DNA from 4 places in the Paraclostridium sp. genome. Region 3 is predicted to be linked to each of the others. Evidence: riboswitches for the same ligand, from Rfam matches in the RefSeq annotation. Region 3 holds a riboswitch; each other region holds the start of a gene.
The links. Region 3 has a riboswitch for cobalamin ahead of ACRCYC_RS12110 (energy-coupling factor ABC transporter permease). Riboswitches for the same ligand answer to the same signal wherever they lie in the genome.
Positions count from the first base shown of each region.

Region 1: linked by a shared signal. The riboswitch ahead of ACRCYC_RS03820 (cobyric acid synthase) and the one ahead of ACRCYC_RS12110 (energy-coupling factor ABC transporter permease) in region 3 are both predicted to bind cobalamin.
Region 2: linked by a shared signal. The riboswitch ahead of ACRCYC_RS11625 (ABC transporter substrate-binding protein) and the one ahead of ACRCYC_RS12110 (energy-coupling factor ABC transporter permease) in region 3 are both predicted to bind cobalamin.
Region 4: linked by a shared signal. The riboswitch ahead of ACRCYC_RS07815 (ATP:cob(I)alamin adenosyltransferase) and the one ahead of ACRCYC_RS12110 (energy-coupling factor ABC transporter permease) in region 3 are both predicted to bind cobalamin.

Region 1 covers NZ_JBOFKN010000053.1:19,498-21,706, reverse strand. Annotated here, with positions in the region: gene cobS (adenosylcobinamide-GDP ribazoletransferase) at 1-128, shown strand, start outside; gene ACRCYC_RS03825 (histidine phosphatase family protein) at 140-745, shown strand; cobalamin riboswitch at 749-928, shown strand; gene ACRCYC_RS03820 (cobyric acid synthase) at 1,032-2,209, shown strand, end outside.
Region 2 covers NZ_JBOFKN010000157.1:7,586-9,794, reverse strand. Annotated here, with positions in the region: gene ACRCYC_RS11635 (sulfurtransferase) at 1-350, shown strand, start outside; gene ACRCYC_RS11630 (hypothetical protein) at 353-796, shown strand; cobalamin riboswitch at 904-1,081, shown strand; gene ACRCYC_RS11625 (ABC transporter substrate-binding protein) at 1,099-2,118, shown strand; gene ACRCYC_RS11620 (FecCD family ABC transporter permease) at 2,140-2,209, shown strand, end outside.
Region 3 covers NZ_JBOFKN010000159.1:2,610-4,818, forward strand. Annotated here, with positions in the region: gene cbiQ (cobalt ECF transporter T component CbiQ) at 1-77, opposite strand, end outside; gene ACRCYC_RS12105 (energy-coupling factor ABC transporter substrate-binding protein) at 71-376, opposite strand; gene ACRCYC_RS12110 (energy-coupling factor ABC transporter permease) at 354-1,088, opposite strand; cobalamin riboswitch at 1,292-1,472, opposite strand; gene ACRCYC_RS12115 (ABC transporter ATP-binding protein) at 1,544-2,209, opposite strand, start outside.
Region 4 covers NZ_JBOFKN010000102.1:4,143-6,351, forward strand. Annotated here, with positions in the region: gene ACRCYC_RS07810 (hypothetical protein) at 1-658, shown strand, start outside; cobalamin riboswitch at 756-928, shown strand; gene ACRCYC_RS07815 (ATP:cob(I)alamin adenosyltransferase) at 1,017-1,526, shown strand; gene ACRCYC_RS07820 (ABC transporter substrate-binding protein) at 1,551-2,209, shown strand, end outside.

The DNA of each region.
Region 1 (2,209 bases), on a different contig from region 3:
CAAGATTTTTTGTGAAATACATATATACTAAAATAGATGGTATAACAGGTGATATATTAGGATGTACATCAGAGCTTATGGAAGTAGTCTATTTAATATATATATATTTAATATTTGGATTAAAATAAGAGGTGAATAGATGCCTAGGATAATATTAGTAAGACATGCAACAACAAATGATAATATAAAAGGAAATCTATCAGGCCATATAGATAGTGAATTAAGTGATTTAGGAAAAAAACAAATACTCAAATTAACTAAATTTCTTGAAAGTGAGAATATTGATTGTATATATACAACTACATCTACTAGAACTAAGCAAACAATATTAGATATAGCAAATTCTAGAAATATTAAAATTTTAGAAAAAGAAAATTTAAAAGAAATTAGCTTTGGGGATTTTGAAGGAATAAGCTTTGAAGTTATAAAATCAAAATATCCAAATGAATTTGAAAAATTAATAAAAGAAGGATTTGAGTATAAGTATCCTAATGGAGAAAGCTTGATAGACTCTTATAAAAGAGTATGTAATGAATTAGATGACATAATGATTGAAAACAAAGAAAATACTATTTTGATATGTGCTCATGCAGGAACTATAAGAAATATAATATCTTATTTAATAGGAAAGACATATGAGTATCACTGGAATTTTAAAATAGATAATGCATCGGTAAGTATTATTGATATAGTGGATGAATTTCCAGTAATTCAAACGCTTAACAACACTGCTTATTTGATATAAAATATAAATTGACATAAATTAGGTTTTTCGTTGAAGATTAATAGGGAAAAAGGTTAAAAACCTTTGCAGCCCCCGCTACTGTAGTACTGACGAAACTATTAGACACCACTGTGATTATTTACGGGAAGGAATAGAAGTAGGATGAAGTTAAGCCAGGAGACCTGCCTAGTTTATGGATATAAAATCTTCGGGGTGAAGGATTTTTAAAATTGGTGAAGTGTATACATTTTTAAAAACCTATCCTCATTTGGATAGGTTTTTTTATTAAGAAGGGAGCAAATTTAAAATGAGTAAATCACTAATGTTTTTAGGAACAGCATCTAATGTTGGGAAAAGTACTTTAGGAGCTGGGATATGTAGAATATTAAAACAAGATGGATATAAGGTGGCACCCTTTAAATCTCAAAATATGGCCTTGAACTCATATATAACCAAAGATGGTTTAGAAATGGGTAGAGCACAAGTTACTCAGGCAGAGGCCTGTGGCATTGAACCAGATGTAAGAATGAATCCTATATTATTAAAGCCTGCAGGTAAAAATAGATGCCAAGTTATAGTTAATGGAAAAGTAATGAACACTGTTAGCTCTAGCATATATCATGATTATAAAAATGATTTAGCTAATATGTTAAAGGATATTTATGCAGATTTAAGCAATGAATATGAAGTTATTGTTTTAGAGGGAGCGGGAAGTTGTGCAGAAATAAACTTAAAAGATAGAGATATAGCCAATATGGGAATGGCAGAAATTGCAGATGCTCCTGTAATTTTAGTTGCTGATATTGATAGAGGTGGAGTTTTTGCATCGATAGCTGGAACAATGTTATTACTAGAAGAGAAAGAACGAGCTAGAGTTAAAGGTGTTATTATAAATAAGTTTAGAGGAACAGTAGATCTTTTGCAATCAGGTATAGATATGTTAGAAGAAATAATAAAGGTTCCAGTTTTGGGAGTTGTGCCGTATAGTGATTTGAATATAGAAGATGAAGATAGTGTAACTGATAGATTTAATAAACAATTTAGGAAAAATGATATAAATATAGAAGTTATTAAAACCCCGTACATGTCTAATTTTACAGATATTCACATGCTAGAAATACAAGAAGATGTAAGCGTTAGATATATAGAGAAAGGTCAGTCTTTATCTAATCCAGATATGTTAATAATACCTGGAAGTAAAAATACTATAGAAGATTTAATTTATTTAAGAGAAAGTGGATTAGAAAAGCAAATAAAAGACTTACACAATCAAGGTAAGTTCATATTTGGGATTTGCGGAGGATATCAACTTTTAGGTAAAAAAATTTATGACCCAGATGGAATAGAAGGTTCTATAAAAGAAATAGATGGATTGGGACTTTTAGATATAGAAACTATCTTTGAAGAAGAAAAAGTGACTACTCAAGTCGAGGCTATAATAAAGGACAACTTAAATGGGTATTTAAATGATGTATGTAACAATGG
Region 2 (2,209 bases), on a different contig from region 3:
GGGATGAGTATATAGGCAAAATATCAGGATATAGTTACTGGGATAAAACAGGACGTATACCAGGTGCTGTTTATGGACATGCAGGAACAGAAGGTTCTACTTCTTTAAACTACTATAGAAATATAGATAAAACTATGAGAAATGAAGATGAAATAAAAGGTATGTGGAAAAAAGATGGAATAGATACTAATAATCATTTAGACTTTATGTGTGGTAGTGGATGGAGAGCTGCTGAGGTTTTAACATATGCAAATGTAATGGGATTTGAAAATACAGGATTATATAGTGATGGATGGATAGGATGGAGTAGAGATGCTAGTAATCCTACAGAAACGGGGACTCCAAAGTAAAAATGAAAAATAATATAAAAAAGATAATATACATGTTAATAGCTATAATTCAAATATGCATTATAGGTGGAAGTTTTATACTTCAATACTTAACAAATACTAAAGCTGGAGTAATGCATCATGTTTACTTTAAGCGATATCAATTTGAAAGTGGAATATTTTCAAGTGGTAATTTACAACTTATAAGCAATATAATTTTTATTATATCTTTAATATTTATATTGTTAGAAATATACACTATTGTAAAAAAGAAAAATTTAAACTTTATAAAAGTTCAAAATGCAATAGGGTTAATATTAAGTTTGACTTTATACTTTGTGATAAAAAGTAAATACTTTATAGATATGATAGCATATCCATATTTTATAATCGCTTTTAGCATAGTTTTAATTATACAAATTTGTGTAGTTATATTAGGTTATATAGTTAATTTAGAGAAAGATTAAATATATTTTATTAAACATAAGTATTTTATTTTACAGATAATGTAGAACAAAATACTTATGTTTTTTTGTATTGTAGAATTATGGATATAATTGTGCTAATATTATACTGATAAATATAAAATTTAGGTTTTTTTAATTAAAAGGGAATGATGTGTAAATCATCAACAGCCCCCGCTACTGTAATTATGGACAATTCTTTGTAAAGACCACTAAAGTTTTGCTTTGGGAAGGGAAAGATGCGGTTGAAGTATGAGTCAGGAGACCTGCCTAGATTAATAGTAACTTTCGGAGGGAGAGAATAGATGAAGATATCAAAAAAGATTAGATTAAGTTTACTTAGCTTGGTTATTGGACTAAGTATAGTAGGATGTAGTAAAACAGAAACGAAGAAAGAAGAATCGAAGAATACCAAACTAGAAAGTGTTACGGAGAAAAAAGATAATTATTATCCAGTAACTATAAGTACACATAATAGCAAAAAAGAAGAAATTCAAGTTACTATCAAAGAAAAGCCTAAAAAGGTTTTAGCTGTTTATCAAGATTCAATAGAAACTATGTTAGCACTAGGTTTAGAAGATAATATAGTAGCAGCTGCTGGTCTTGACCATAAGGTTAAGGATGAGTACAAAGAGGCTTTTGGTAAGGTTAAATATTTAGATGAATTTACACCTTCTAAAGAAACTGTTACAATGTTACAACCAGATTTAATATTAGGTTGGTATTCGTTGTTTTCAGATAAAAACATAGGAGATGTGAACTATTGGCAAGACAAAGACGTAAACACATATATGGCGTTGAATAGTGGTGCTGTTGAGCCAAAAACTATTAAAAATGAATGTGATGATATATTAAATATAGGTAAAATATTTAATGTAGAAGATAAAGCTAAAAAAATAGTTGATAATATAAATAATAGAGTTGACGAAGTTGTTAAATCTGAAAAAGATAAAAAACAACAAACCACTTTAATAATAGAGTTTTATGATGATAAAATTAGTGGATATGGAAAAATAACTTTAGGTGGAGACATGGTTACTAAGTTAGGTGCAAAACTTCTTAATGAAGACGGTAATGCTTTAAGTAAAGAAGATTTAATAAGCTTAAATCCAGATAGTATATTTGTAGTATATATGAATAGAGAAGATGATAATAAAGCTAGTGAAACGAAAGATTTAGTTATGAAAGATAAAGCTCTACAAAGTTTAAATGCTATTAAAAATGATAGAGTATATCCTATAGAACTAGGACAAATGTATTGCAGTGGGGTAAGAACTATAGATGGAATTGAAACTTTTGCAAATGGACTTTATCCAAGTAAATAATAGAAAGAAGGACATTTACATATGCAATCAATAAGAAACTTAGAAAATTATGAAAATAAAGAAATGAAAGGCTTTGTTAAAACAAAGCCTT
Region 3 (2,209 bases):
AACGCGAATCCTAATTTAAAAATAGGATTATACCCCTTTAAATTATTTGTATAAGCACACTTATCAATTTCTAGCATTTACTGTTTTTCCCCTTTTTTGTCCCTAGATAATATCCTATAAATCCAGCCCCAATTGCTGCTTGTGTTGAGAATAATAGACTTTCTATTTCTCCACTAGGTGGTTCATATAAACTACTAGCCCATGGCTTATAGTCTGGATTTATTTCTGTAATTACTCCTTCTGCTTCTCCATCAGCTCCCCCATATTCAGCTGTAGCATTTAATAATAAAGGAGTTATTATAAGTATTATAGTAAGGCCTAATAGCATTAGATTTTTATTTCTAGTTTTAATTTTAGCTTTCGAATTTGTACTCATCAGTTTCAACTCCTTCTTCATTTTGTGTTATCAAGTTATATACTAAAGTAGTTAATAATCCTTCTGCTATTGCTATTGGTACTTGAGTCATTAAAAATACTCCAAAGAATTTAACAATAGATCCCATTATTCCACCTACAGGATCTGGGAATGCTAGTGCTAGTTGAGTTGCTGTTACCGCATATGTTGCTAAATCACCTAATGCTGCTGCTAAAAATACACTCATTCCTACATTGACATTTCTCTTTCTACAAAACTTAAATATTAAAAATGATACTATAGGTCCAACTATTGCCATTGAAAATGCATTAGCTCCTAAAGTAGTAAGTCCTCCATGTGCAAGTAATATAGCTTGGAATAATAAAGCGATAGTTCCTATTACAGCCATAACTGCTGGCCCAAATAATATAGCCCCTAAACCTACTCCTGTAGGATGCGAACAACTTCCTGTTAGCGATGGTATTTTAAGTGCTGACAATACAAATACGAACGCTCCAGCTAATGCTAATAGTATTTTTTTCTTAGGATCTTTTTTTACTATTTTATTTATTGATTTTAATCCATATACAAAAAACGGAATAAATACTATAGTCCAAAATATAGACCATTTCACAGGCAAATAACCTTCCATGATATGCATAGCATTTGAAGTTATTGGATTTAAAACTACAATTAGTAATCCTGCTACTAATGACAATGTTAAGTAACTCATATCTTTACCTCACTTTAATTTATTGATTTTTTATTTGTGATAAATTTAAATTTATAAATTAAAATATAGTTACAATCTAATAAGGTGTAAATAAAAAAAATCCTAATTTTTTGGATTAGGATTTAAACAACATTTCAAATAATACCTTAATTTAATAAAATAAGGTTACTATTCTTTAATCATTTTCCTTCACCCCGAAGAAATTAACTTACGTATTATAGGCAGGTCTCCTGGCTCAACATCAACTTACTACTTTCCCTTCCCATAACATCAATTACAGTGGTTTGAAAGTTTCATCCGTTTTACAGTAGCGGGGGCTGCAGAGGATTTAAACCTCTTTCCCTATTAATTTCATTGCTAAAAACCTACAATACTTCTATTCAATTTATCACATATATTTATAATACTATAAATAGCTTTATATTCCTCTAATTTTTTTAAATTTGTTAATATTTTTATCCATTATATGTATGTTTATGAAAATGATCATGTTCTCCGGTAAATCCATTTTCATGTACATGATCATGCCCTATACCATTAATATGCTGATGACTGTGCATAAATGATACTTGAAGCTTATTGTTTATGGGATTTACCCCTACATATGCGTTAACTCCAAATATTTCTTTTAACATCTCTGAGGTTATTACTTCTTCAACAGTTCCAAAACTTCTTATTTTCCCATCTTTCATGACTATTAAATAATCACAATACATAGATGCTATATTCATATCATGAATTGCAGATAAGGTAGTTATATTAAGATTTTTGATCAAATCCATAAGTTGTATCTGATAACCTATATCTAAATGATTTGTAGGCTCATCTAATATTAAAAAATCAGTATCTTGAACTAATGCTCTTGCAATTAACGTCCTTTGTTTTTCTCCCCCAGATAGCTTTGAAAAACTCCTATCACTATAGTCCATAAGCCCCACTCTTTTTAACATCTCACTTACCATTTGAAAATCTTTTTTAGAATAATCTTCAAAAACAGATTTATATGGATAGCGGCCCATCTTAACTATTTGCTCAACAGTAAAATCAAATTGAGAATTAGTTTCTTGTGCAAGTACTGCTATTTCCTTTGCACAATCTTTATCTTTCATTGTAGATAAATT
Region 4 (2,209 bases), on a different contig from region 3:
AAGAAATGCTACTCTTTTTCTTACTTTATTTATATTTACTATAACTTGTGCGTTTACATTTACTATAGATAAGGTATATGCAGATTCAGATAATAGCGGTAAAAGTACACTAGAATATAAAGTATCAAAACTAAGTTCATCAAGCAGCTCTAGATCAAGTTTTAGTTCAAAGCCAAGTTCGAGTAGCTTTAAACCTAGTTCAAGTAGTTCTAAGAGTTATAGTAAGCCAAAGTCAAGCACTACAAAACCAGATTCAGGAAGTTTCACAACTAAACCTAAGGCTAAGCCAGATGTAAATATAGATTCAGGATCAAGTTCAAATACATCTAATCCAAAGTCAAGTACTACAAAGCCAGATTCAGGGAATTTTAGTACTAAGCCAACTACAAAACCAAATACAAGTAGTGGTGATGAATCAAAGAATAAAAATAATAAAAAATATGATGATTATGATGACTATGGAAGCTCAAGTAGAAGATCATACATGCCATCAAGTTACGGTAGAGGGTTCTTTGGATTCGGAGGGTATAATCCATTTAGATATATGGGATACAGAATGGGAATAAACCCTATAATAATGGATATAGTTATGGTAATAACTGTACTAATAGTTTTATATATAATTATAGATTTTATAAGAAATAGAAGAAATAGATAATTATTATAAAAAATAGATTAATATAAATATATTTGGGAATATATACTAAGTATTGATTTATATTGAAAAATACTATATAATCCAAGACGAATCCAAAACTAAATAGCAAGTATTAGGTGTTTATATGACTTAATAGGGAATTAGATTAAAAGTCTAAGCTACCCCAGTAACCGTAAAACTGACGAAATTTAAATAAGCCACTGAGAAATCGGGAAGGCAAGAGAGTAGTATGATGTTGAGCCGGGATACCTGCCAATACTTAAAGCTAATATCTTCTGAGGGCTGGATAGTAGTTATAATATTGAAATTTAAAGGCATATCCTCGTGATATGCTTTTTTTATTGAAGGGAGGAGTATCATGTCAAAATATTTAGCATACCCATTTTTATATGATGAACCAGAAGATTTAAGATGTGATTATGAGATATTTACAGATGAAATATCTAGTACGATTGGATTGTTGAGAGCTTTTGTGAAAGATGAAAAATTAAGAAATGAATTAAGTAAAATAAATGAACTAGTTTATCATATGAATGCATCTCTAAGAACTTTTGTAAGTGTGACAGAAGATGAGTTAAAGTGGTTAGAATCTAGAAGTTTAGTTTATCAAGGTGAAATAAAAGGTAGAATTAATAAATTTGTATTGCCTGAAGGTGGAGTAAGTGGAAGTTACGCTCATATTATAAGAACTAAGTGTAAAGCATTGGTTAGATTATTACATAGATATAGAGAGCAAGGACATGATATAGATGAACTATTGTTTGATTTTGCTAATTTACTTTCTGGATACTTTTTTATTTTAGCTTTAAAATTAAATAAAGATGAAGGAATAGAAGAAAAAGAATTTATAAGTAGAAATTATAAATAAAATTTATAAATAAGGAGAATTAAAATGAAAAAAAGAATTTTAGCATTAGTTACTACTATGTTAGTGGTAATGTTGGCTGTAGTTGGCTGTGGTCAAAAAGATAAAGTTATAAAAGATAGAGAGGGAAATGAATTTACAGTACCTTCTAAGATTGAAAAAATAATATCAACAGCTCCATCTAATACAGAAGTACTAGTAGAATTAGGTTTAGCAGATAAATTAGTTGCTGTAGATAAATATTCTGCTGATGTTCCTGGATTACCTAAAGGAATAAAATTGATAGATTTCTCAAATCCAGACCCAGAAGCAATAGTATCACTAGATCCAGATCTAATAATTGCATCAGGACATAATAAAACAGGAAATAGTGAAGATCCATTTAAAGTTGTTAAAGAAGCTGGTATAAGTGTTGCTTATATACCAAGTAGTGATAGCATACAAGGAATATATGACGATATAATGTTTATAGCAGATATAACAGGAACTAAAGATAAAGGTCAAAAAATAGTTGACAATATGAAGTCTGAAGTTGAAGAAATAGCTAAAATAGGGAAATCTATAAAAACTAAAAAGAAAGTTTACTTTGAAATAGGACCATCACCAAACTTATATAGTTTTGGTAATGCAACATTCTTAAATGAAATGATAAATTTAGTTGGAGGAGAAAATATATTTGTAGATCA